2 regions of the Acetobacter sp. AAB5 genome follow, and region 1 is predicted to be linked to the other one. Evidence: riboswitches for the same ligand, from Rfam matches in the RefSeq annotation. Region 1 holds a riboswitch; the other holds the start of a gene.

Region 1 (11,567 bases):
TGGCAGGATAACGCATATGGAATTGATGAAAACAAAAGGCACTTCACGCCGGATGTTGTTTGGCATGGTGGCTGTGCTTGGTTTTGCAACCATGGGCACAGGTAGTGCGGCCGCACGCCCTTTGTCTGTTGTGGCAGCAGAAAATACATGGGGGGATCTGGCTGCGCAGATTGCTGAGCCAGACATGCACGTGACATCTATACTTGTATCACCTGCTGTTGATCCGCATTTATATGCTCCTACACCGGATGATGCGCGTCGTGTGGCAGATGCTACGTTGGTTGTGGCCAATGGTGCGGGATACGATGCCTGGATGGATCATTTGGTGCAGGCTTCTGCTTTGCCGCAGGCACGGTATGTACGTGCAGATACATGGTCCGGGTGGCACGAGGGCGGGAATGCCCATTTATGGTATGATCTGAACGCTGTGGCAGATTTTGCTCAAAGATTTGGAAAAGCGTGCGAGCAAGCAGATCCAGCGCATGCAAAAGCATATGCTGAGCGGGCGCGGAAGTTGGGGGCCGATATTGCCAGCGTACAGGCCCAAGCCGCAGCATTACGCCCGCATGTGCAAGGTATGGCTGTGGCCGCAACAGAACCTCTGTTTACCCCGCTGGCCAGTTACCTTGGTTTGGACATGAAGGAAAATGCCTTCCAGATTGCAATCATGAATGATGTTGAACCTCCACCTGTTGCTGTGGCTGCATTTGAGCAGGATCTTGCGCAAAAAAAACTACAGCTCCTTGCCTATAATGTGCAGGTGGAAGAACCAGCCAGCAAACGTTTGATAGATCTGGCCCATAAAGCAGGTGTGCCTATTCTGCCGCTAGCGGAAATTATGCCGCAGGATACGCATTGGCAGATATGGATCAGTTCAACTCTTACGCAAATTGCGCATTTGCTTGGTGTCACGCCGTAATGTCATCTTCTGCTGTGCAAGTGGCTGGCGTAACTCTGTTACGCCAGAAAAAAACAGTGCTGGATAATATCAGTTTTACAATTCCTGCGGGCAGTTTTGTGGCTGTTTTGGGTGGAAATGGGGCTGGAAAGACAACCCTGTTTAGAACTCTTCTGGGGTTGGAAAAACTTTCGGCTGGCCAAATATGGATAGAAGGCCAGCCGGTGCAAAAGGGCCGTATGCCTATAGGGTATATGCCTCAGGTGCGCGCTATGGTGGCTGCACAACTTAGCGGCTGGAGCACAGTTGCCGCCGCGCAGCAGGGCTGGAAATGGGGCCTGCCATTTTACGGCAAACAGGCTAGAGCAGATATTGATGCAGCTTTGGCCGCAGTAGATGCGCAGGATCTGGCGCGGCGACCGGTAGGCTCTCTTTCCGGGGGAGAAAGGCAGCGGCTTATGTTGGCGCAAGCGCTGCTGGATGATCCACATATCTTGTTGCTTGATGAGCCTTTGGCCAGCCTAGACCCAGCTCGTATGCGTGAAACAGCAGAACGTATTCATACACTGGCACGAGATAGGAATATGACGGTGCTCATGTCTACCCATGATATTAACCCTCTTATGGGGTTGATGGACCATGTTCTTTACATGGCGCATGGCAAGGCAGTGCTGGGGCGCGTGGAAGATGTGATGACAACCCAAACACTCAGTGCACTTTACGGCGCACCGGTTGAGGTGATTAAGGCGGGAAACAGATTATTTGTTGTGGCAGAAGGTGGTGGGGCGTCACTCCAGTCCTGTATGTGCGTGGGGCATAGTGCTTGATGCTTGAGTATGAATTTATGCGCACCGCTTTTCTGGCGGCGTTTTTGGCGGCGCTGGTGTGTGGGCCTGTGGGGTGGTTTCTTGTTTTGCGTGGGCAAAGCTTTGCCAGTCATGCGCTTTCGCACGTAGGATTTGCCGGAGCCGCCGCTGCCCTTCTGTTAGGTCAGCCCGCTTTGCTTGGGCTTGGGCTGGGTGCTGTTGGCGGTGGTGTTGCCATAGGGTTGGTAGGAGACAGGCTGGTAGGCCGAGACGTAACAATCGGGTTAGTGCTTTCTGTAGCCATGGGCTTTGGGGCGCTGTGCCTGCATTTTCTCACCCACTCTGCCAGTTCAGCCACAGCACTGCTTTTTGGCGATATTCTGGGTATCGGGTCTTCTATGTTAGGCTGGCTGGGTGTTCTTTCCGTAGTTTGTTTGATAGCGCTGGCATTTGTGGCAAGGCCGCTTCTTTTTGCATCACTTCAGCCAGAGCAGGCAGAGGCGCGGGGTGTGAATATGCGCCTGCTTGATATTCTTTTTCTCATGATTGTTGCCGTAGCTACAGCGCAATGTGCCCAGATCACAGGTGTCTTGCTGGTATTTACGCTTATGATTGCGCCTGCCGCAGCAAGTTTGCGTATGGGTTTTTCACCCTTATTGGGAATGGGCGTTGCAACGTTACTTGCGTTGCTGGAAGCTTGGTTGGGTTTGGTGTTGGCTTGGTACACCAATTGCCCCACAGCATTTTGGATTGCAGCGTTAGGTGGCGGTGTATTTATAACCGCCAGTCTGTTTTGCCGCTTGCGGGGTAGCTAAAAAATCTGGCTAATCCTTGTTATTGCGGCAAGGACCAATCCAGCCAAGACCATAAAGCTACGACTGCTAGCAGCACAACATGCATGATAATCAGGGCTTTAACAGTAATAAACGGGATATAGTCATCATCCCCTTTTACTGGATAATCATCATGATAATCCTGTGACATGTTTCAACACCTTGATTGTATGCCTAAAGCCCTTAGGGCTTTAGGGCTTTAGGGCTGGGGTATGGGGCAGAGCGTGATACATTCTATTAAAATAAACAAGCCCATGTGCGGTTGCATGGGTGCGTAACGCTTGCACAATACCAAACATTACGCTGTGTGTGCCAACTTCTACAATCTGGCTGATCTTGCAGTCAAACGAGGCCACAGCTTCTTCCAGTACAGGTGCGCCTGTTGCCAAGGCGCTCCAATGCCCAGTGGCAAACCGCTCTTGCATGGAGTTGGGGCTGGCAAAAAGGTTGGAAAGATGCTGCTGGGTAGATGCCAGCACATTTACGCATAATGCGCTACCTTCATGAAAAGCCTGTCTGGCACGGCTTCCACGGTTCAGGCAGACCAACAGCGTAGGTGGGGTATCTGTTACGGAACACACTGCGGAGGCCGTAAAACCAACGGGGTTTTCCAGCGTTCCTGTTGTAACAATGTTCACAGCTGCGCCAAGTCGGGCCATGGCATCGCGGTAGGCGCTGGTCTCCGGAGCCAACATCTGCTCTCCTTAAATCAATCAAAGATGGTCCGTGCGTGTTTGTGCACGAAATAAAGAGGAAAGCAATGACAGAGCAAACTCTTTCCGTCGTATCTGGCGTAACAATGCAGCAGGAAGGGCATCTGGGGCGTATTATTTTAGACCGCCCCAAACGGTTGAATGCCGTTGATATCAGTATGGCCAACGGCATAAAAGCCGCTTTGGAAATGTGGCGGCATGATCCTTCCGTCCATACCATTCTGCTGGAAAGCAGCAGCCCGCGTGCCTTTTGCGCAGGGGGAGACCTACGCGCCATTTATGATCGTCTTAAAGCCCAAGGGGCATTGGCGGCATATGAACTGATGAAGCGCGTATATGATGTGATGCTGTTATTGGCAGATTACAAAAAACCCATTGTTTCCTTTTTAGATGGCGTAGCTATGGGGGGCGGTATCGGCTTAGGTGGCCATGTGCGGTATCGGGTGGTTACGGAAGCATCTGTGCTGGCTATGCCGGAAACGGCTATTGGTTTGGCCCCCGATGCCGGAGGAAGCTGGTTGTTAGCCCGTGCGCCTGGTTTTTCTGGTTTACGGCGTGCTGTTACCGGTGGGCGTATGAACGGAGCAGAGGCCATAGCCATGGGGTTTGCAGATGTTCTGGTTTCATCGGACTCTCTTACAGATTTAAGAGAAACGTTGAGCGTTGAAAGTGCAGAGCATGTATTCAGCCGCCTTCATTCCCAGCCTGAAAGTCTGGACGTGCAAAATCTGGATTCCTGTTATGATGCGCCAGATATCTTGCAGGTTATTGAAAAATTGAAAGCGGAAGGATCAGAAGAGGCGCAAGAGGATCTTGAAGCTTTATCACGAGCCTGTCCGTTTTCTGTGCAGGTAGCATGGTATGGATGGCACCAGGCACGTGCTGCTTCCTCGTTACATGCAGCTTTTGTGCTGGAGGAAAATATGGTGCGCCATATGGTGGCCCGGCCTGATTTTGTAGAGGGGATTCGGGCACGTTTGATTGATAAAGATAACCAGCCTGCGTGGATGCCGCCAACTTTGGCGGAAGTGAATAAGCAGGAAGCTCAAAATTGCTTTGAGAAGTAATGCAAACATGTCGCCCCGGAGCATTTTGTGCTGCGGGGCAGGATGTTTTTGGGTGTTTAGGCGGCTGCGGTTCGGAAAGCGATGGAAGCCGGTGCAGGTTTGCCAATCGGCAGTACTGCATATCCAAAGGCTTCCTCCAGAATTTCTGCCGCAGCGAGATAGATGGCGGAAAAACCGCAGAACAGTCCTTCATATCCAGCAAACTGTGTAACAACTGGCATAGCCAGCATATCACCCGTGGCAAGGAGAGCGAAGAGAACTGTCAGGCTTAGAAAAATAACCTGATGCGCCCGTGAGGCACGCAGCGTGGCAATAAACATGATAAATGTGAACAATCCCCACGCAAGTAGGTAACTTCCTACAAGGTTAGGGCTGCTGGCATCCACAATGCCAGTATGAGGTAGGCCAATAAGCGCCACGAACGAAAGCCAGAAAGCACCGTAGGCGCTAAAAGCTGTCATGCCGAAGGTATTGCCATTACCATATTCCAGCATTCCCGCCAGAATTTGGGCAACACCCCCAAATGTTAGCCCCATGGCCAGAATGGCAGAACCCATGGGTACCAGATCTGCATTATGTAAATTGAGAAGAACGGTTGTTAACCCAAAGCCCATTAAGCCTAATGGGGCTGGGTTGGCTCTTCGGTATGTCACCGGAGGCGAGGTGTCGGAATATGCCATGCCAGATACTTCTTGTTATGAGTGATGACTTAAGCATTAAGCAACTGGCAGGACAGAAGTTCTCTATAAATAAGAAAATTCAGATAAAATTAAATTCATCATCATGGCTTTTATTTTAGGAAACTTTTTTCTTTATTTTATCCCACAGAAGCAGACTCCATAAGTGTAGAAACAGAGGCATTTGCCCCCACCTCATCCACAGAGCGATGGATGGGGCCGTATTTGTCATAAAACCCTGGAATGGCGCGGATAATGCCCGCTGCCTGCATGAGGCAGGAGATGGTTCTATCCCGCATAAGGGAGGCGCCATCCTGATCTGTGGCGGTGGTATGGAGAATTGCCGCAGCCTGTTCCAGAGCATCTGCCGTAGCCAGTGGGGTATGCCGCAATAGGGCAAAGGCTTTTAATGCATTTTCAAGAGCAGCGTGGGCCTGCGCATTAAGCTTGGTATGTTCTGCATTCCAGCGCAGGCGTAAAATGAGCCGACCTAGAGAAAGCGTTGCAAAGGCCGCATCTGTATATCCCTGCCGGTCTATTCCGAAAGGAATAAAGGAAAGACGCATCATCAGCCGTGTGATTTTTTGAAGTTGGAGGCCTTCCCATGCAATCCATTGCACGGGCTTGTTACTGTGGGAAAGAGCGAGTTGTTGCAGGCTGCGTGTAAGGGAAGAAACCAGCCGAGCAGCATCCAACCGATGGTCTGGCGGCAGAATAACCCGGAAAACCAACACCAGAAGTATGCAGGCTGCCACCATGGTTATCCAGTTATTGGTGAGCGCCAGATCATTATAAACAATAGGGTTGTTAATAGAGAGCAGCATGGTGAAAAACACTGCATATCCAAATGCACCAATGCTGTAGCGCGGGTGAAATTGCAACCATACACCGGGCAGTAGAAACAGGCAGAGAGTGAGCCATAAAAGCGGGTAGCCATCTATACGGGGCAGAAACAGGGAATGGCATAAAAACCCCATAGGCACAGCCAACATGGTGCCTGTTGCCATCATGGGGCTTGCTTTACCGGCGGAGGGAGCTGTTGAAAGCAGGCTTGATGCGGCGACTACATACAAAATCAGCATAGGGCCTGCGCTCCAGTGGAACACATACCACAGCATGCCAGCCAGAAGTGCAATGAACATGCCGCGCACACCATTGCGCAAGGCAACAGGCCATTCCAGATATTGGCGTGTATGGGAAGATTCACGATCGCGGCGCAGGCTTGTAAGATCGTATAGGGCCAGATCTATCTGTACCAGAATATCACGGGTATTATCCAATGTGGCCAGTAAACTGGGTGCCGGATTGTTGCGTGAAAGTTGTTCCAGATTTTTTAGGCATTCATGCAGGCAGGCAGAAACCGGGGCTGGGTTTTCCAGCCAGCCGGGTTGTTCTGTAAGGTGCAGAATCTGCTCTAATGTTTCAGCAACATACTGATGCACAGGGCGTGATTGCACATCTACCAAAGAGAGATTGAGCCAATAAGGGTGATAGCTGACAATAAGCCCGGTTAAACGGTTAAGTGCCAAACGCAGGTTGGAAATACGGGCCTGCATATCGGGGTCATCTGCTGCGGCAAATTCTATGGCTGGTGTTAATCCTGCCATACCTGCCAGAAGGCGGCTGCGACTATCATAAAGAGGTTGCGGCAGGCTACGGAATGCTGTGCCTGTGGTTGTGGTATCTGTTATTTCGGAAGGATTGTTTTCTTTTTCCGTATCTTCTGCTGGGTGAGAGGAAATACCTTCCTGTGCGTGAAAGTTTTTTGCGTGGAGAATGGTATCACGAAAGGCGTTGCCCAGTTTTTCCATTACGGCACTGGGTTTGCGGGGGCTAGTTACCATAAATACACAAGCCGTTACCACCACGCCGGTTACTACGGCAGAAAGTCGCCCCATTGCAGAAAGAAAAATATTGTCTGGGTCTGCAAAAGCAGGTGCAGCAATAATAACAATTGTATAACCGGTTAGCACAGCGGCATAGGCGCGAAAAAAGCGCAGGAACGTGGCGACCATGCAGGCTATTCCTACAAAAACAGAAAGAGCCGCAAAATACAGAACAGGGGACTGCACAAATACAGCCATAATGCCAATGCTGATAACGGCACCAATAACTGTGCCGATAACACGCCATACACTTTTGGAAACCATAGCCCCTACAGTTGGATTTGCCACAATAAGAACAGTTGTGGCTGCACTGAGGGGAGAGTGAAGCTGGAACATGAACGCCAGAAAAACGGCAATGCCAATGCATAAAAAGACGCGGGCAGAATAGCCTGCGGTAGCCTTAAAGGCATTCCACTGCACTTCATCAGAAAAAAAGGCTGGTAAGCAGCGGGAGAATACAGCGTTAAAGGAAGATAGTGTGTGACTGCTTTGCTCGGATCTAGCGTTCATGATGCGTTTCCAGCATGCAGGAAAGATCATGAATTAAGCTACGCACTTGGTCTTTCGTGAGGTTCTGGCGAACATTCTGTTCAAGCTGTGCAGAAATGGTGTGAAACAGTGCACATCTTTCTTGCCCCGCCGGTGTGAGTACAAGCTTTTTGGCGCGCCGGTCCTGCATATCTTGTTGGCGTGTGATCAGCTTTTGTTTTTCCAGCAAATCCAGAATACGCACCAGTGCAGAACAATCCACGTTCATGGCGGCTGCAAGATCACTTTGCGTGGCTCCGTCGGGCATCATCATCAAATAAGCCATCGGGCGCATGCTGGCTAATGTCATGCCATGCGGGCGCAAGGCCCTGTCCAGTTGCGTACGCCAGACTGTGGCTAACCGCATAATACGGAAGGTAAGTGCCATGTCTGAAAAACGCGTTTCATCCAGTGTGGGCAGAACGCGTGGAGAAGTCATGGAATCCTCATTAGTTAGCCAAAGAATATTTGACATATAAAGTATATTCATACGAATATAACATAGCTGTTTTGCGCGTCAATAATGGAAATAAAGCGACAAAGCACAGGAACATTAGCGTGAAGCCTCAATCCTGTTTCGGATGGCAGGCCTTAAAGTTGTGAGGTCATAAAACTGCGGGTTGAAAGCAAAGGCCGCTTATGCGCATTGTGCACCGGCTAATGGTGTCCTTTACGGGATGAAAAGGGAAGAACGGTGCAAGGCCGTCGCTGCCCCCGCAACTGTAAGTTACCTATAGTGTTCCGTAAGGGCTTTCGGGCCTCAACCACTGGTCTGCATGCAGGCTGGGAAGGTAGGGAGCGCTGTTTTATGTTCTGGCCTTTAGGCTGGAGTATATGTGGGTACAAGCCAGGAAACCTGCCATTGGTGCCAGTATGCGTAAGCATGTTGGTGGGCCTTAGTTATTAAGTTCTGGCGTTGCTGCTGGCGGGGTGCCCGGCAGGCATAGATGTACCATAGGGTATATTTCCTCTGCTTATCTCTGAGGCAGGGGCGCCGGGTGTCTGCACCCCATCAAGCAGCTGTTCTTTGAGGATGGCGGTTATTTCAGGGATACAGCATGGCCGAAGCCCCCGATTCTTCTCAAAAATCACCTCAGAACCGTCCTGTTTTGCATGTGTGTGTCACGTGTCGGCGTGGTGGGCCTGCTATGGATCAACCGCCGGGTGCCCAGCTGTATGCACGTTTACAGGCTTTGGTGCAGGAAGCAGAAGCTACTGGGCAGGAAGCTCCGGTTCTGCTGCGTCAGGTTCAGTGTTTGGCAGCCTGCGATCGCGGATGTACTGCAGCCATTGCTATGCCAGAGCGTTGGACATGGTTATTAGGGCATCTGGGTGCAGAAAAAGCAGAAGATCTGCTGGCTTATGCCCAACTCTATGCAAAGTCCGCGCGGGGAACAGTCATGCCTTCGCGCCGTCCGGCATCTCTTTCCAATATGGTGTTGGGGCGTGTTCCCGCACAACTTTATGATGAACAGGAGCCTTCATGACAATCGCATCTCGCGTGCCTGTAACCATTATCACTGGTTTTTTAGGGGCAGGTAAAACAACCCTTTTGCGTAATCTGCTTCAGCGTGCAGCAGGGCACCGTATTGCCGTGGTGGTGAACGAATTTGGTTCTCTTGGCATTGATGGAGAAATCCTGCGCGGATGCGGAGTGGAAGGCTGCAAGGAAGATGACATTGTAGAGCTGACCAACGGTTGCCTATGCTGCACGGTAGCAGATGATTTTCTGCCAACCATGGAAGCTCTGCTAGATCGGGCTGACCCACCGGAACATGTGGTTATTGAAACATCTGGTTTGGCACTGCCTAAACCATTGCTCAAGGCTTTTGGTTGGCCAACGGTGCGTAACCGCATGACAGTTGATGGCGTGATAACGGTAGTAGATGCACCAGCAGTGGCAGCAGGCCGTTTTGCAGATGATCCTGAAGCTATTGCCCAGCAGCGTGCGGCAGATCCTTCCTTGGATCATGACAACCCATTGGCAGAAGTTTTTGAAGATCAGATTAACGCCGCAGATCTTGTGGTGTTGAACAAGACAGATCTGCTGGATGCAGATGCGCTGACACATGTTGAAGATGAAATCCGCCGCACGGCACCGCGTCCAGTTCAGATTGTACGTGCCACAGAAGGCAAGGTAGACCCAGCCATATTGCTTGGGATTGGGGCAGCGGCAGAAGCAGACTTAGCTGCGCGACCTTCTCATCATGATGCAGAGGATGGCGAACACGAACATGATGACTTTGAAAGTTTTGTGGTGCGCGTGCCCGAGCAGCAGAGCGTCGAGCAGTTTTTAACGCTCTTGCAGGATACGGCGCGCCGTTATGATGTGCTGCGCATGAAAGGTTTTGCAGCGGTAGCAGGCAAGGCCATGCGTTTGGCTGTGCAGGGTGTGGGGGCTCGTTTCCGGCACGAATTTGATCGTCCTCTTTCCGTTAACGAAAAACGAGAAGGCCGCATTGTTGTGATCGGGCAAAAGGGGCTGGATGCTGCATCCATAGCCAAGGCTCTTGGCGGCACCTTGGTAACGGCCTGATTAAGGACGGAGTAGGCTTATGCATCTTTTGGTGCGGGAAAACCGGACGCTCGATGAACAGGAAATGGCAGAGGATCTCAATCTTCCCTCTGCTGATCTTGTTGTACTTTCTTTTACAGAAAGTGATCTTCTGGCCCTGCGCCATGCAGAAGCCTTGCTACGTGCTCAAACTGAAGAAGGCATAGTGCTTCCCACCTTGCAGGTCACAAGCCTGGCAAGATTACGCCACCCTATGTCGATCGATTTGTACATTGAAACTACATTGCAAAAAGCGCGCTGCGTTGTGGTGCGGCTGTTGGGTGGTTTGGATTACTGGCGTTATGGGGCAGAAGAACTGGCAGCATGGAGCCGTGAAACAGGCGTGCCGCTGGCTTTGTTACCCGGTGATACGTCACAAAGTTCTGTTTCTGATGTGTTGGAACAGGCAGTACATACCGGAGATGATGGACGGCTGGCAGAACTTTCCACTATTTCTGCAGAATATTATGCGCGGTTAAACGGTTTTTTCCAACAAGGAGGGCCGGATAACATCTGCGCAGCATTGGAAGTTATGTCTGCACTGGCAGGGATGCAGGAAGATAAAGGAACACACCCTAAAGCATTGCCTGCATGGGGCGTATATCGTTCTTATCCTTCTACCGGCATGCCAGTTCAGGTGCAGATAAAAGCAGTAATACTTCTTTATCGCGCGCATTTGCTGGTAGGAGATGTGGCAGGGCCGGAATGTTTGGCAGAAGAACTGGCGCAACGTGGCTGTGCTGTAGATATTGTGTATGTTACATCTTTAAAAGATCCTAACGTTTCTGATGATGTAAGCTATTATCTACAACGTGTGAAACCTGATGTTGTTCTGGATGCAACGTGTTTTTCTGCACGAAGCCAGAATGGTTTTTCACCATTGGATGTAGCCGATGCGCCTATTTTGCAGCTTCTGCAGCCGGGGTGCACACAGGCTTTGTGGCAAGAAAGCCCACGAGGTCTGGCGCGGGCGGATATGGCCATGCAAGTGGTATTGCCAGAACTGGACGGCACAATTGCAACATTTCCAATTTCTTTCAGAAAAGATGCACAGCCCGGACAGCCTGCATTTAGAGAACCTTATAAACCGGGTATAAAGTTGGTGGCAGGCCGTGCAATTGCATGGGCTAAATTGCGGAAAATTGCGCAATCAGACAAAAAAATATCTATTATTCTGTCTGACTACCCAGGTGCAGGGCTCGAAAAATCTGGGGCCCATATAGCGCATGCTGTGGGGTTAGATGGTTTTGCATCTACATCTTCCATTCTCACGCTCTTGCATAAGGCAGGTTATCATACAGGAGCAGAAAATGTTCCTGATGCAAAGGCTCTTGCCGCAGCACTTGTTGGTGGCAGTTCAAAGCCTGTGCTTGATACAAAACTGTATCGTCAGTTTCTGGCGGATTTAGATCCGGATTTTGTAAAATCTGTTTTTGCCGCATGGGGTGACCCCGAACACGACGCCAATGTAAAAGATGGCGTGTTTTGTCAGCGTTACATCCAGTTGGGCAATATTTCTCTGGCAGTGCAGCCAGATAGAGGGGCAGTAGCGGACCGTAAAGCGCTGTATCATGATCCAGACACACCTCCATGCCATGCATACGT
Region 2 (11,567 bases), on a different contig from region 1:
CTCTCTTTCCCCAGAAGCAGAAGAAAAACTCAAGGTTGCCTTGGGTCAGGTTGCTGCGGCGCAAGCCAAGGCCTGAGCCATCTTTTAGGTATCAGCCTGCACTGTGTGCATGGAAAACCCCCGGTGGCAGAAGCACACCGGGGGTTTTTTAGTATTTTAACGCACAGAACGAAAAAAGTTCACAGCCGTTTGCCCATTTCTTGCCGCAGGGTGTTGCAGCGCTGGGTATATTTTGCGGCCCGTGTGGCGGTCATCCAGTTGATAATAAATGCCGCTGCCAATGAGAGGAACGAGGCCGCAGTGAGCAACTGGCCTGTCAGATAGATTTTCTCATCATAATGCAGGGCGGAATACCATAGCAAAATCAGGCTCAGCACAGCACCAATAAAGCCGGAAACACCCGTAAGCCGCATAAGGGAATCTTCCACCAGTTCAAAGGCGGCGGTTTCACGCCATAGGTCAAACAGGCGGCGGTCAATGTCTCCCACGTTTTCGGCGTGGTCTGCCTTTTCGGCTTCTGTGCGCTTATGGGGGTTCTTGCGGTGGATCTCCAGCTCCTGCCGGGCCTTGGCAAAAACCTTCCGCCGTTCCTGAATGGCGGGCAGGCTGATATCCACAAAACTTAAAATGGCAACATTCAACCCGGCGGAAAGCTGAACAATGGCCTGAAAGTTGCCCCATGTCATATCCATTGGTCTGGCTCCTCCACGGGCTGGATATCCTCGTATTGGAGCCGTTTTCTGGGGCAAAATGCTGGTAAAATCAATCCACGCCAGTGTGGGGGCTGTGGCGCGTGGGCAGCGCCACAGCCGGTAACACGCTTAGAAACCTTGGGAAATCCCGCCCAGAATGGTGCGGCGCAGCCCATATTGCGGGGCGCCCACGCCAATGCCAGAGCCATCACGCAGCTTGTAGGTGTGGTCCCCCAGATTGATCACATCTATGCGGAACTGCGTATCCCCCGGCCATGCGCTGCCGAATGTATGGTGTATGGTTTCCACGGCAGAGAAGTTAACGGTGGCGTAGGGTGTAAGGGCCACCCCGTTGGGCACAAGGCCATCGGCCCGCAGCCCGCTGCCATATACCATGGTGGCAGATAGCCGCAGCGGAAAGCGCGTTTTATGGAAGAAGGAATAGGCCGCCCCGGCAGAGGCCGTCCAACGCTGATCATGGTCCAGATGGATCCAGCGGTGCTGAATGTAGGCCAGATCATCTGGTTCCATATTAAACTGTGCGCTGGTGATATCCTTGCCAATGGCGCGAGACCACGCAAAGTTGCCATAGAGTGAAAGCGGGCCATGATCGTAAGAGGTGCTGACCTCATACCCGTTCACCTGCCCACGGCGATAGTTAAAGCCACTCAGGATAATGGGGGCGCCAAACTGGCCTTCATCAATCAGGTTATGCGCCAGCTTGTAGTAGGCATCGAACGAGACACGCCAGCCTGGCAGAATGGTTTGCTCAATACCGGCATCAAAGTAATGGTCGCGCTCGGCCCGCACCTTGTTGTTCTGGTAAACGGAGGGCGCGGCACTGGTGCCCGCAAATTTGTAAAGCGAGGAAGAACTTACAACCTCAAACGGCGGAGGCGTGAAGTAGCGTGAATATCCGGCATGGATCACACCGCCTTTCCACGGCTTCCACACAATGTTGATACGTGGGCTAAGCTGTTTTTCTGCCGTGTATTCGCTCACGCCATCAAAGCGCAGGCCGTAATTGATGGTCAGGTTGTTGAGGGGGCGCCATTCATCCTGCGCATATAGGCCGTAAACCGTGCCGGTTTTGCCGCTGCCATCGTAAATGCTAAGCGGGGTTGTGCCAAAGGTGGCGTTGCCATCTGCATCCTCACCATCCTGCGCAAACACGCGGGAGAGGGATTTAGAGGTATTGCGTTCCACAAAAAGCTGAAAACCAAAGCGCACGGTGTGATCTTTGGCAGCACGCCATGTAACATCATGCTGTGTGCCCATGGAAAAAACAGAACGCGCAGCTTGCTGGGCAATGCCATTATACACCAGATCCCCCAGCCAGTCGGGAGAATAGCGCAGGCTGCTATAGCGGGAGAACACGGAGCTTTGCAGGCTGAAGTCTCCCATCTCTTTCTGCAACGCCAGAATGGCAAAATCTGTAATCTGTTTTTGGTGCTCATCCAAATGCGCACTGTCCACGCTGCCATTCAACTGCTGCGCCAGATTGCTGCCAGAGTAGGCAGGCATGGCAAACTGGGTTTGCTGGCCGGGGTTGTTGGGCAGTTGGTATTCTGCGTTGGAAACACCGGCAATAAAGCTGATACGCGTGTTTTCATCCGCCGTGTACCGCAGATGGCCCAAAAAGTGATATTGCTCGCTTAAATCATGAATGGCGTTGAAAGATGATGTTGTGTTTTCAATGCCCGTGCGGTCATGCACATAATCTGCCGTGGCAAAGAAATCCCACTTTCCTTTATGAAAACCATATTGCAGGGAAGGGAAAAAATAATCTCGCGCCCCGCCGTAAAGTGAGAGATTGCCGCCCGAATTGGTGGTGCCGTTCTTGGTGTTGATATCCACCACAGCCGCCTGCAAAAACCCAAACTGGCTGGGCAGCGCACCGGTGGTGAGGGACATGTTATCGGCAAAGCGCGTCATCAATGCCTGCCCGAACACACTCAGCCCCTCCGGTAACTGCACGCCATCCAAACGGAATTGCACCTCGTTATGGTCTCCACGCACATGGATCTGGCCGTAACTGTCCTGCGCTACGCCGGGGGCTTGCAAAAGCACTTGGTTAAGCGGTGCGTTATCGGCCCCGGGAATGGTTTCCAGCGCCTGCCGGCTGAACTTGTGCACAGTGGCCCCGGTGGAGGGCGAAAGCTCTGAACGCATGCGGTCCAGATGCGCGGTAACAATTACCTGTTCGGCATCGTTCTTGTCATGCGCAATTACTTTTACGCTTTGCGGTTTTGTTTCAGAAGGCTTCTGCTGCTTTGTTTCTGTTGTAGAGGTTGTGGTTTCAGCCAGGGCCATGCTGCTGCCCAGAGCAGTTAAAACAGTGGAGCAGAGAAGAAGAGCGGCTGATCGAACCATCATGCTGTGTGCTGCCTTGGTTGAGTGTGGCGGAGGGCGCAGCATGTATTATGTAATAGTATAACATTACAACAGGAATGAGCCGTGTGCGTGCAGCTTTCTGTGGGCTGTTGCACGCGCGCAACAGCTTTGCGCCCAGAGCAAGGCACAAAAAAAGAGGCCACATGCAACACGTGGCCTCCTTGCGCATACCGTTGTGCCTGCGGGCACAAGGCAGATGTTATTTTGTGGTGTAACCGCCGTTTACCAGAATGGTCTGGCCCGTCATCCACCAGCCTTCAGAAACAATAAAGCGCACATACGGGGCAATATCTTCAATATCTGTCAGGCCCGTTTTGCTGAAGGGAGAAAGCGCTGCTGCCGTTTTGTGGTAAGCCACAGCATCTGCACTTTCCTGCCCGTAAAAGAACGGCGTATCCATGGGGCCGGGGCCAATGGCGTTAACAGAAATGCCACGTGCGCCATATTCCTTAGAGGCCGCACGGGTAAAGTGTTCTACCGCAGCCTTGGAACCCGCATAGGTGGAATAAAACGGCGTGTAAGCCCCCAACAGAGATGTGACGAGTGTGAGCAGCTTGCCGTTATCCGCCAGATGGTTTCCGGCTTCACGGATAAACTGATACGCCACCTTGGTGTTGATGGCGAACATGGAATCAAATTCTTCATCCGTGGTGTCTGCAATCGGCTTTTTCAGCACTTTGCCCACAGTGTTAATGGCAATATCTGGCGCGCCAAAAGCGGCTTTGGCATCTGCAAACAGTTTGGCAACAGCACCTGGCTGCGTAAGGTCTGCCTGAAAAGCTGCGGCCTGTGCGCCTGCGGCTTTTACCGCAGCCACCGTGGCATCTGCTTCCGCCTTGCTGGCCGCACTGTGGTAATGGATGGCAATGGCTTTTGCACCGTGTTCCGCCAGATCCCGCGCAATCAGCCCGCCCAGATTTTTGGCGCCACCGGCTATCAGAACGGTTTTGCCTTTAATGCTGTGGTCTACCATGTTGGCTGCTCCCTTGCATGATCGAGGGGGCATGGATGGTGGCCCCCGTTTTTCTATTTTCACCGTATCAGCTACAATAGCCGGATAAAGCTGTATGTTCTGACAACACTTGCCAGATTTACCGAACAATAAGGCAACCGCCACAAGGCTAACGTGTATGGATAGAATAGACCTTTTTCGTATTTTTGCCCGTGTGGTGGAGGCCGCCAGTTTTACCCACGCGGCAGAAACCTTGGGCATGCCGCGCTCTAGTGTGTCTGCCGCCGTGCAACAGCTTGAAAGCCGCGTGGGTGCACGTTTGTTAACGCGCACAACCCGCTCCGTTGCCCCCACACCAGATGGCGCCGCGTTTTACGAACACTGCCTGCGCCTTGTGGCGGATGTGGAGGAAGCAGAAAACCTGTTCCGCCAGAACGAAAGTGCCGTGCAAGGCGTATTACGCGTTAACATGCCCGGCCGCATTGGGCGGCTGATAGTGGCCCCGGCATTGCCCGATTTTCTGGCAACATATCCCGGCCTTTCGGTGGAGCTGGGGGTAACGGACAGGGCCGTTAATCTGGTGGAAGAAGGGTTGGATTGCGTGCTGCGCGTGGGCCCTTTGCAGGATTCCGGCCTGATTGCCCGCCGTATGGGGGAGTTAAAGCTGATAAACGTGGCCAGCCCGGCATATCTGCATCAGCATGGTGCGCCCCAATGCCCGGCAGACCTGCTGCATGGGCACGAGGCCGTAAATTATGCCTCTCCCCAGAATGGCCGCGTGGAACAATGGGAGTGGGAAGAAAACGGCCAAACCCACACGCTGGATATGCCGGGCCGTGTGACAGTAAACAGTGCAGAGGCCCTTATAGCCTGTGCGCTGGCTGGGTTGGGGATGATTCAGATACCCGCGTATGATGTGCGCTCTTACCTGCATACCGGCCAGTTGGTAAAAGTGCTGCCCAAATGGTGTGCGGCCCCTTTGCCCATGGCGTTGCTTTACCCACACCGGCGGCATCTTTCCATGCGGGTGCAGGTGTTTGCCGCATGGCTGGAAGAACTGGTGCGCCAGCAGGTTTTACGCCCTGTTGCCGCTGCTCCGTAAAGGTGGCGTGTATGTGCATAATGCCCGTTGCATAAACGCCTAAACACGCCCAAAGAGCGCAAGCCATGTTAACCGTAGAAAACATTCTGCTGCTGCTTTTGCTGGCGGCCGTTAGCAGCCTGCTTGTTGCCCTGTTTAAACAAAAGGTGCCGCAGCCGGTTATTCTTATCATTCTGGGTGTGTTTGCGGCGTTGGCGGGCATGCATGTCAGCTTGCAGCCAGATATGTTCATGTTTGTATTTCTGCCGCCTTTGCTGTTTGCAGATTCATTCCGCATGCCATTGCGTGAGTTTTCAGAACTGCGCGGCCCCATTCTGTTTTTGGCCTTTGGGCTTGTGGTTATCAGCACGCTGGTATGTGGCTATGCTATTCATTGGATTGTGCCAGAACTGGGCTTGCCCATCTGTTTTACGCTGGCGGCAGCGCTTTCCCCCACAGATACGGTAGCTGTTTCCAGCCTTATTGAAGGGCGCAAAGTTCCCAATCGGCTGTTGCAGATTTTATCTGGTGAGGCCCTGTTTAACGATGCCTCCGGCCTTGTGTGCTTTCGCTTTGCCATGGCCGATGCCCTTACGGGGGAGTTTTCTTACAGGCAGGCTTTTGGCACGTTTTTAATGGTGGCGCTGGGCGGCTTGCTGGTGGGCGCTGCGGTGGCGTGGCTGGCTGTTAAGCTTAACCGCGTGCTGGTGCGCCGTGGGTATGATGATCCGCAATCCCAAATCATCTTTGTGCTGCTCTTGCCGTTTTTAATGTACGCAGCGGCGGAAGCGGTGGAATGTTCGGGCATTCTGGCCGCCGTGGCAGGCTGCATGGTGCTTAAACTTTCCGGCATGATAGAGGATACCGCCACCTTTACCCGCCTGCAGGCCACAACCGTATGGAACATTGTCAGCTACGTTTTTAACGCGCTTATCTTTTTGTTTCTGGGCTTGCAGTTGCCAGAATTGCTGCAACACGGCGTGGCGTTGGGCCATAAATACGATGTGGCTTTGTGGCAGGTTGGCCTGTTTGTGGTGCAAATATACGCCATTATGCTGGCCATGCGGTTTGCAGGCGTATGGACATCCGTTTTTGGCCGTTGGGTGGTGGCGCGTATTGGCAGCCTGCCGTTTGAACCCACGGGCTTTGCAGGCAGCTTGTTGCTGACATTTGCCGGAGTGCGCGGGGCCGTTACGCTGGCGGCTGTGCTCTCCCTGCCAGAAGGAACAGATGGCACAGATGCCTTTCCCATGCGCGATGCCGTGGTGGTGGCGGCTACAGGTGTAATTGTGCTTTCCCTGCTGGCAGCCAGTGTGTTCATTCCTCTGTGCCTGCGTTTTTTGCCGCACGAAACGGTGGATAAGAATGCGCAGGAAGAAAATATGGCCCGCCAAAAGCTGATACGCGCAGCCCTTGCAGTGCTTACAAAAGCGCGCACGCAGCCGCCTGCGCCCAACCCAAAGGGCACCGCACTGGCCAAACCGGAGGGGCAAAGTGCCGCAGATGAAGCCCTGCGGCAGGAGGTAATAGACCGCCTATACCAACTGTATCACAGCCGGTTGGAAGAGGAGGATGAAACGCCGCGCATTACGCCGCTGGATCGTAACCGGGCATTGCGCCATGCGCGTATGGATCTGGCCCTGCGCCTGCAATTGCTGCGGGCAGAACGGCAGGCCATGCGGGATATGACATCGCGCAGAGAGATCAATGACCAAACAGAATGGAAGCTCCAGCAGGAACTGGATTATGAGGAGCAGGTAATCCGCTCGCAGTCTCAGCGCCTCCCGCGGGAGGCCTAAAGCCAGCCTGCCAAACGTGTAGCGTGCTTTTGTTGACAAGCCACCCCCAGCCTGTAAACCACACCGCATGATGGTTTCCCCTCAGGGGAATGAAAAGGGAACCGGGTGCCCGCGCCATTGCCTGCAATGGTTTTGCGATATTCCCGGGCTGTCCCCGCAACTGTAAGCGGCATGGATGTGCACGCACAGCGCCTTACGCGCTGGCCCACTGGAACAAACCTTTCCGGGAAGGGGTGCCACAACCGAAAAAACCGCAAGCCAGGAGACCTGCCATCAGCACACAGTTGCAGACGGGGCATGTCAGCCGGGGTGTGCTGGCAGGCTGGGCTAGCGGTCAGCCTATGGGGTGGTTTGTGCCCCTGTGGTGGAAAAAGCCGGGCCAAGTCTCGTGGCAACGCTGTTAAACCGCGAGATTGCCTAAACCCATGCGCCTTAAAACCCTTTTGCTTACCGGCTCATCTTTGCTGCTGGTAGAAACCACTGCCGTTAGGGCGGCAGATGCCCCAACCCCTGCCACATCAACGGGCAAAAATACTGTGGCCACCAAGGCGGCAGTAACACCCGTTGCCACCGTTCCGGCACCACAAAATGCGCCTGTTTCGGCTGGGGCGGAGGGCACGCAAGCTGTGCAAGCACGCAGCACGCAGGCTTACCCGGATTACATTACGGTTAGCGCCGCACGGCGGCCCATGCGGGCGGATGAAATTGGCACGGCCATGACGATCGTGACAGAAAAGCAGATCCTCACCCAGCAGCGCCGCACGTTAACAGATATTCTGGCCCGCCAACCGGGGCTGAATGTGGTGCGTTCGGGCGGTTTTGGGGGCACCACCTCTATTTTCATGCGTGGCAACAATGCCAACGAGGTAAAAGTGCGGCTGGATGGCATGGATATTAACGATGGCAGCTCCACCTCTGGCGCGTTTGATGCCGCGCAGTTTGTAACCGATGGCATGGGCCGCATAGAAATTTTGCGCGGGCCGCAAAGTGGCCTGTACGGGGCGGATGCCATGGCCGGGGTGATTGATATAACCACAGCACAGGGGCAGGGCAGGTTCACCCCCTTTGTGCGGGTGGAAGGTGGATCTTACGGCACGTTTAATCAGGTTATGGGCGCGCGCGGCAGTAAGGGAAAGTTCCATTACAATGTGGAGCTTTCTCATTACCGGCAGGATGGCTTTCATGAAATCCCGCGCTATATCGGGCGCTATTTTGGCGCAGATAAGGAACAGCGCCACCGGGGGGATAGAAACGATAACCGTTCCGCCAATATTCGCCTTGGCTATGATGTGACGCATAATTTTGATCTGGGGCTAACGGCCCGGCTGATCCAGAGCAATCTGCACACGTACAGCAGCTATAATATGGAAGATGAATATTACAGCCGCTTGGGATATTACGGTGATGTGAGCAGCGAGCGTGAACATACCACGCAAAATCAGGCCATTGTGCGGGGCACTGCGCATTTGTCCTCATTTGGGGGCAGGTTCGATCAGGTTATTGGTCTGGGGTATATGACAGGCCGCAGAAGCTGGACAGAAACCGGCACAACCCTTGAAGGCGATGCCTTGCAGTATGATCCCACATATTACCGCACCAGCCGTATCAAGATAGACTGGCACGGCACCGTTAATCTGGATAAATACGGATCTCTGCTTGTGGGGGCAGAGCATTTTCATGATACGTTTAATTCCAGCCAAGGAAATAGCGCGCCATCTTCCACGCCGTTCAGCACCAGTGCAGGCATGGATACTACGGCAGGGTATGGGCAGTATCAGGGTAACTGGAACAAGATTTTATATGGTGCGGCCAATATCCGGTATGATGCCAATTCCCGCTACGGCAATTATGTAACGTGGCGCGTGGCTCCGGCCATTCATATTCCGCACAGCGGCACGGTTATCAAGGCCAGTGCAGGCAGTGGTTTTCATGGCCCTTCATTGTATCAGCTTTTTGCCAACCAGATTTCCACCAGCTATGCGGAAAAGGGAAACCCCAACCTGCGGGCCGAGCGCCTGATAGGGTATGATGTGGGCGTGGAACAAACCTTGGCGCATGACAAACTGCATTTTGGGGCCACATGGTATGAAAACCACGTGCGCAACCTTATTCAGTCCGTAAGTTCTTACGAAAATTATTACTCCACCTATTCCTACAATAACGTCGCCCGTGCCCGCATGTATGGCGTGGAAGCGTATCTGGATTGGAAAGCGCTGGATACGCTGGATTTCAACCTGAACTATACATGGACCCACGCGCGAGATGCCTCTACCGGGCAAGAACTCCAACGCCGCCCGCAGCACAAGTTCAATTTCAACACCACATGGCAGCCGGTGGATGGGCTCTCGCTTTCGGGCAATATTCTGTATGTCAGCGGCGCGCGTGATATGCCGGTTATTTCCGATACGTACCAGTATTGCAGCACATGCGGTAAAGACCACGGATATTTCACCATAGATCTGGCGGCCAGTTATAAAATCAACCGCTATGTAACGGTGTTTGCGCGGGCAGATAACTTGCTGAACCGCCAGTATGAAAGCCCCATAGGCTACCTTCAGCCCGGCCGCGCAGGTTATGGCGGCTTTACGCTGAATTACTGATGCAGCTTTCCGTAATCCTCCGCCGGGTGGGTATGTGTGTACTGGGTGCAGCCCTTGCGGTGCCTGCGCCTGGGGCGGCACGGGCAGAGCGTGTGGCATCGCTTAACCTATGCACAGATCAGCTTGCCCTTATGTTGGCAGACCACAAGGATATTATAGGCCTTTCAACTTTGGCGCGGGATTGCACGGAATCTGTGTTGTGCCAGCAGGCGCAGGGCGTGCCGGTGTTGCAATCCACGGCGGAAACAGTGCTGGCCGCCAAACCAGATGTGGTGCTGGCAGGCCGCTTTACAGCCCGCTTGGCCGTGCGGGCCGCAAAGGAGGTAGGGGCCAAAGTGCTTACGCTTCCGCCCGCATCCTCCTTGGCGGATATTCCAGACCAGATCATGCAAGTTGCCAATGCGGTGGGGCACCCCGAACGCGGGCGGCAGCTTGTGGCGGCATTTCAAGCCCGGTTGGCGGAACTTGCCACCCCCCGCCAGCTATCAGACCCCATAGCCGTGGTGTATGAGGCCAATGGCTTTGTGGTGCATGCCCATAGTTTGCCCGATGATGTGCTGGCTCATGCCGGTTTGCGTAACTTTGCCACCACGGCAGGCACGCCACCTTTGGGCGGGCGCGTGCCGCTGGAAGTGCTGTTGGCTTATCATCCAGATTTACTGGTGCGCGATCCCTCCGGCCCCGGTCATTCTCTTGCACAGGCCATGCTGGCCAACCCGGTTATGCTGGCCATGTTTGCGCCGCCACATGTTGTGGATGTGCCAGCGCGCCTTTGGCTGTGTGGGCTGCCACAAACGCTGGATGCCGTTGCCTCATTACGTCACGCGCGGGATGCCATTGTGGATGATGGCGCAAAGAATTTTCAAAACCCACCCATTACGCAGCCTACGGTAAAGGAAACCCAACCATGAAGCCCTTGCGCCCCGTTGTGCTGAACACGCTGTTGGTGGTGCTGGTGGCCGTTATGGCTGTGGCCTCTTTGTGGTGGGGGGAAAGCAGCATTAACGTGCCAGCCGCCTTGGCAGATTGGTGGGCTGGTGCGCATTCCATAGGTGCAGTTATTATGGGGCAGTTGCGCCTGCCGCGTATGTTGCTGGCCCTTATGGTTGGCGGCACGTTGGGGCTGAGTGGTGCGGTGCTGCAAGGCTATTTGCGCAACCCGCTGGCTGATCCGGGGCTTTTAGGTGTTTCTGGTGGGGCAGCCCTTGGGGCTGTTTGCGTGTTCTATACAGGGCTTTTTCAAATAGCCTCGGCTTTGCTGCCTTTGGGTGGTTTGGCCGGTGCGCTGGTTACGGCCATGTTGCTTGTGGCGCTGGTGGGGCGTGGTGGCGCGTTGGTGTTGTTGTTGGCTGGTGCGGCAGTGAGCAGTTTTACCGCAGCCCTTACCGCACTGGTGTTGAACTTGGTGCCCAGCCCCTATGCCACGTTTGAAATCATGCACTGGCTTATGGGGTCTTTAACAGATCGCACCCTTAATGATGTGCTGCTGGCCTTGCCCGGCGTGGTGGTGGGGTGTGCCCTGCTTATGGGCTGTGGCCGCGCCTTGGATGCCCTAACAATGGGGGAGGACGTGGCACAAAGCCTTGGTTTTCGGCTTGGTGGTGTTGGGGGCGTGCAAATGCGCGTGGTTGTGGGCACTGCATTGGCTGTGGGCTCTTGCGTTGCGGTTTCTGGCGCTATCGGGTTTGTGGGGCTGGTGGTGCCGCATGTGTTGCGGCCTTTGGCGGGGCATCGGCCATCTCGGCTTATGGTGCCAGCATTTTTGGGCGGGGCTGTGCTTTTGCTGGCGGCAGATCTGGCAGTGCGGCTTATGGCCGGGCGCACAGAATTACAGTTGGGTGTGGTAACGGCCTTGGTGGGGGCGCCTGTGTTCTTCCACCGTGTTATCTTGTTTAGAAAACGGAACATGCTGTCATGTTAAATGTGCAGAATGTTGGTTTCAGCATAGAGGGCGCGCAGCTTCTCCAAGCCGCCAATGCGCGGTTTAAGGCTGGCAGCGTAACAGCGCTCATAGGCCCTAATGGTGCTGGCAAAAGCACGCTGTTGCGC

What was found. A riboswitch is a leader RNA that binds a small molecule or an ion and turns the genes downstream of it on or off. The one in region 1 is predicted to bind cobalamin.
Region 2: another riboswitch for cobalamin. It lies ahead of ACP7IZ_RS02300 (TonB-dependent receptor plug domain-containing protein); the one in region 1 lies ahead of ACP7IZ_RS09315 (DUF1636 family protein).

Annotation. Positions count from the first base shown of each region.
Region 1 is NZ_JBNIEW010000008.1:92,191-103,757, forward strand. Features, by position in the region: gene ACP7IZ_RS09270 (metal ABC transporter solute-binding protein, Zn/Mn family) at 17-919, shown strand; gene ACP7IZ_RS09275 (metal ABC transporter ATP-binding protein) at 919-1,725, shown strand; gene ACP7IZ_RS09280 (metal ABC transporter permease) at 1,725-2,519, shown strand; gene ACP7IZ_RS09285 (hypothetical protein) at 2,539-2,688, opposite strand; gene ACP7IZ_RS09290 (flavin reductase) at 2,729-3,232, opposite strand; gene ACP7IZ_RS09295 (enoyl-CoA hydratase/isomerase family protein) at 3,298-4,317, shown strand; gene ACP7IZ_RS09300 (acetate uptake transporter) at 4,374-4,997, opposite strand; gene ACP7IZ_RS09305 (FUSC family protein) at 5,135-7,390, opposite strand; gene ACP7IZ_RS09310 (MarR family winged helix-turn-helix transcriptional regulator) at 7,380-7,898, opposite strand; cobalamin riboswitch at 8,053-8,286, shown strand; gene ACP7IZ_RS09315 (DUF1636 family protein) at 8,467-8,895, shown strand; gene cobW (cobalamin biosynthesis protein CobW) at 8,892-9,944, shown strand; gene cobN (cobaltochelatase subunit CobN) at 9,964-11,567, shown strand, end outside.
Region 2 is NZ_JBNIEW010000002.1:21,418-32,984, forward strand. Features, by position in the region: gene ACP7IZ_RS02270 (DUF1269 domain-containing protein) at 1-76, shown strand, start outside; gene ACP7IZ_RS02275 (hypothetical protein) at 180-692, opposite strand; gene ACP7IZ_RS02280 (TonB-dependent receptor) at 822-3,068, opposite strand; gene ACP7IZ_RS02285 (SDR family oxidoreductase) at 3,286-4,059, opposite strand; gene ACP7IZ_RS02290 (LysR family transcriptional regulator) at 4,217-5,140, shown strand; gene ACP7IZ_RS02295 (Na+/H+ antiporter) at 5,206-6,918, shown strand; cobalamin riboswitch at 6,973-7,207, shown strand; gene ACP7IZ_RS02300 (TonB-dependent receptor plug domain-containing protein) at 7,344-9,518, shown strand; gene ACP7IZ_RS02305 (ABC transporter substrate-binding protein) at 9,518-10,429, shown strand; gene ACP7IZ_RS02310 (FecCD family ABC transporter permease) at 10,426-11,439, shown strand; gene ACP7IZ_RS02315 (ABC transporter ATP-binding protein) at 11,433-11,567, shown strand, end outside.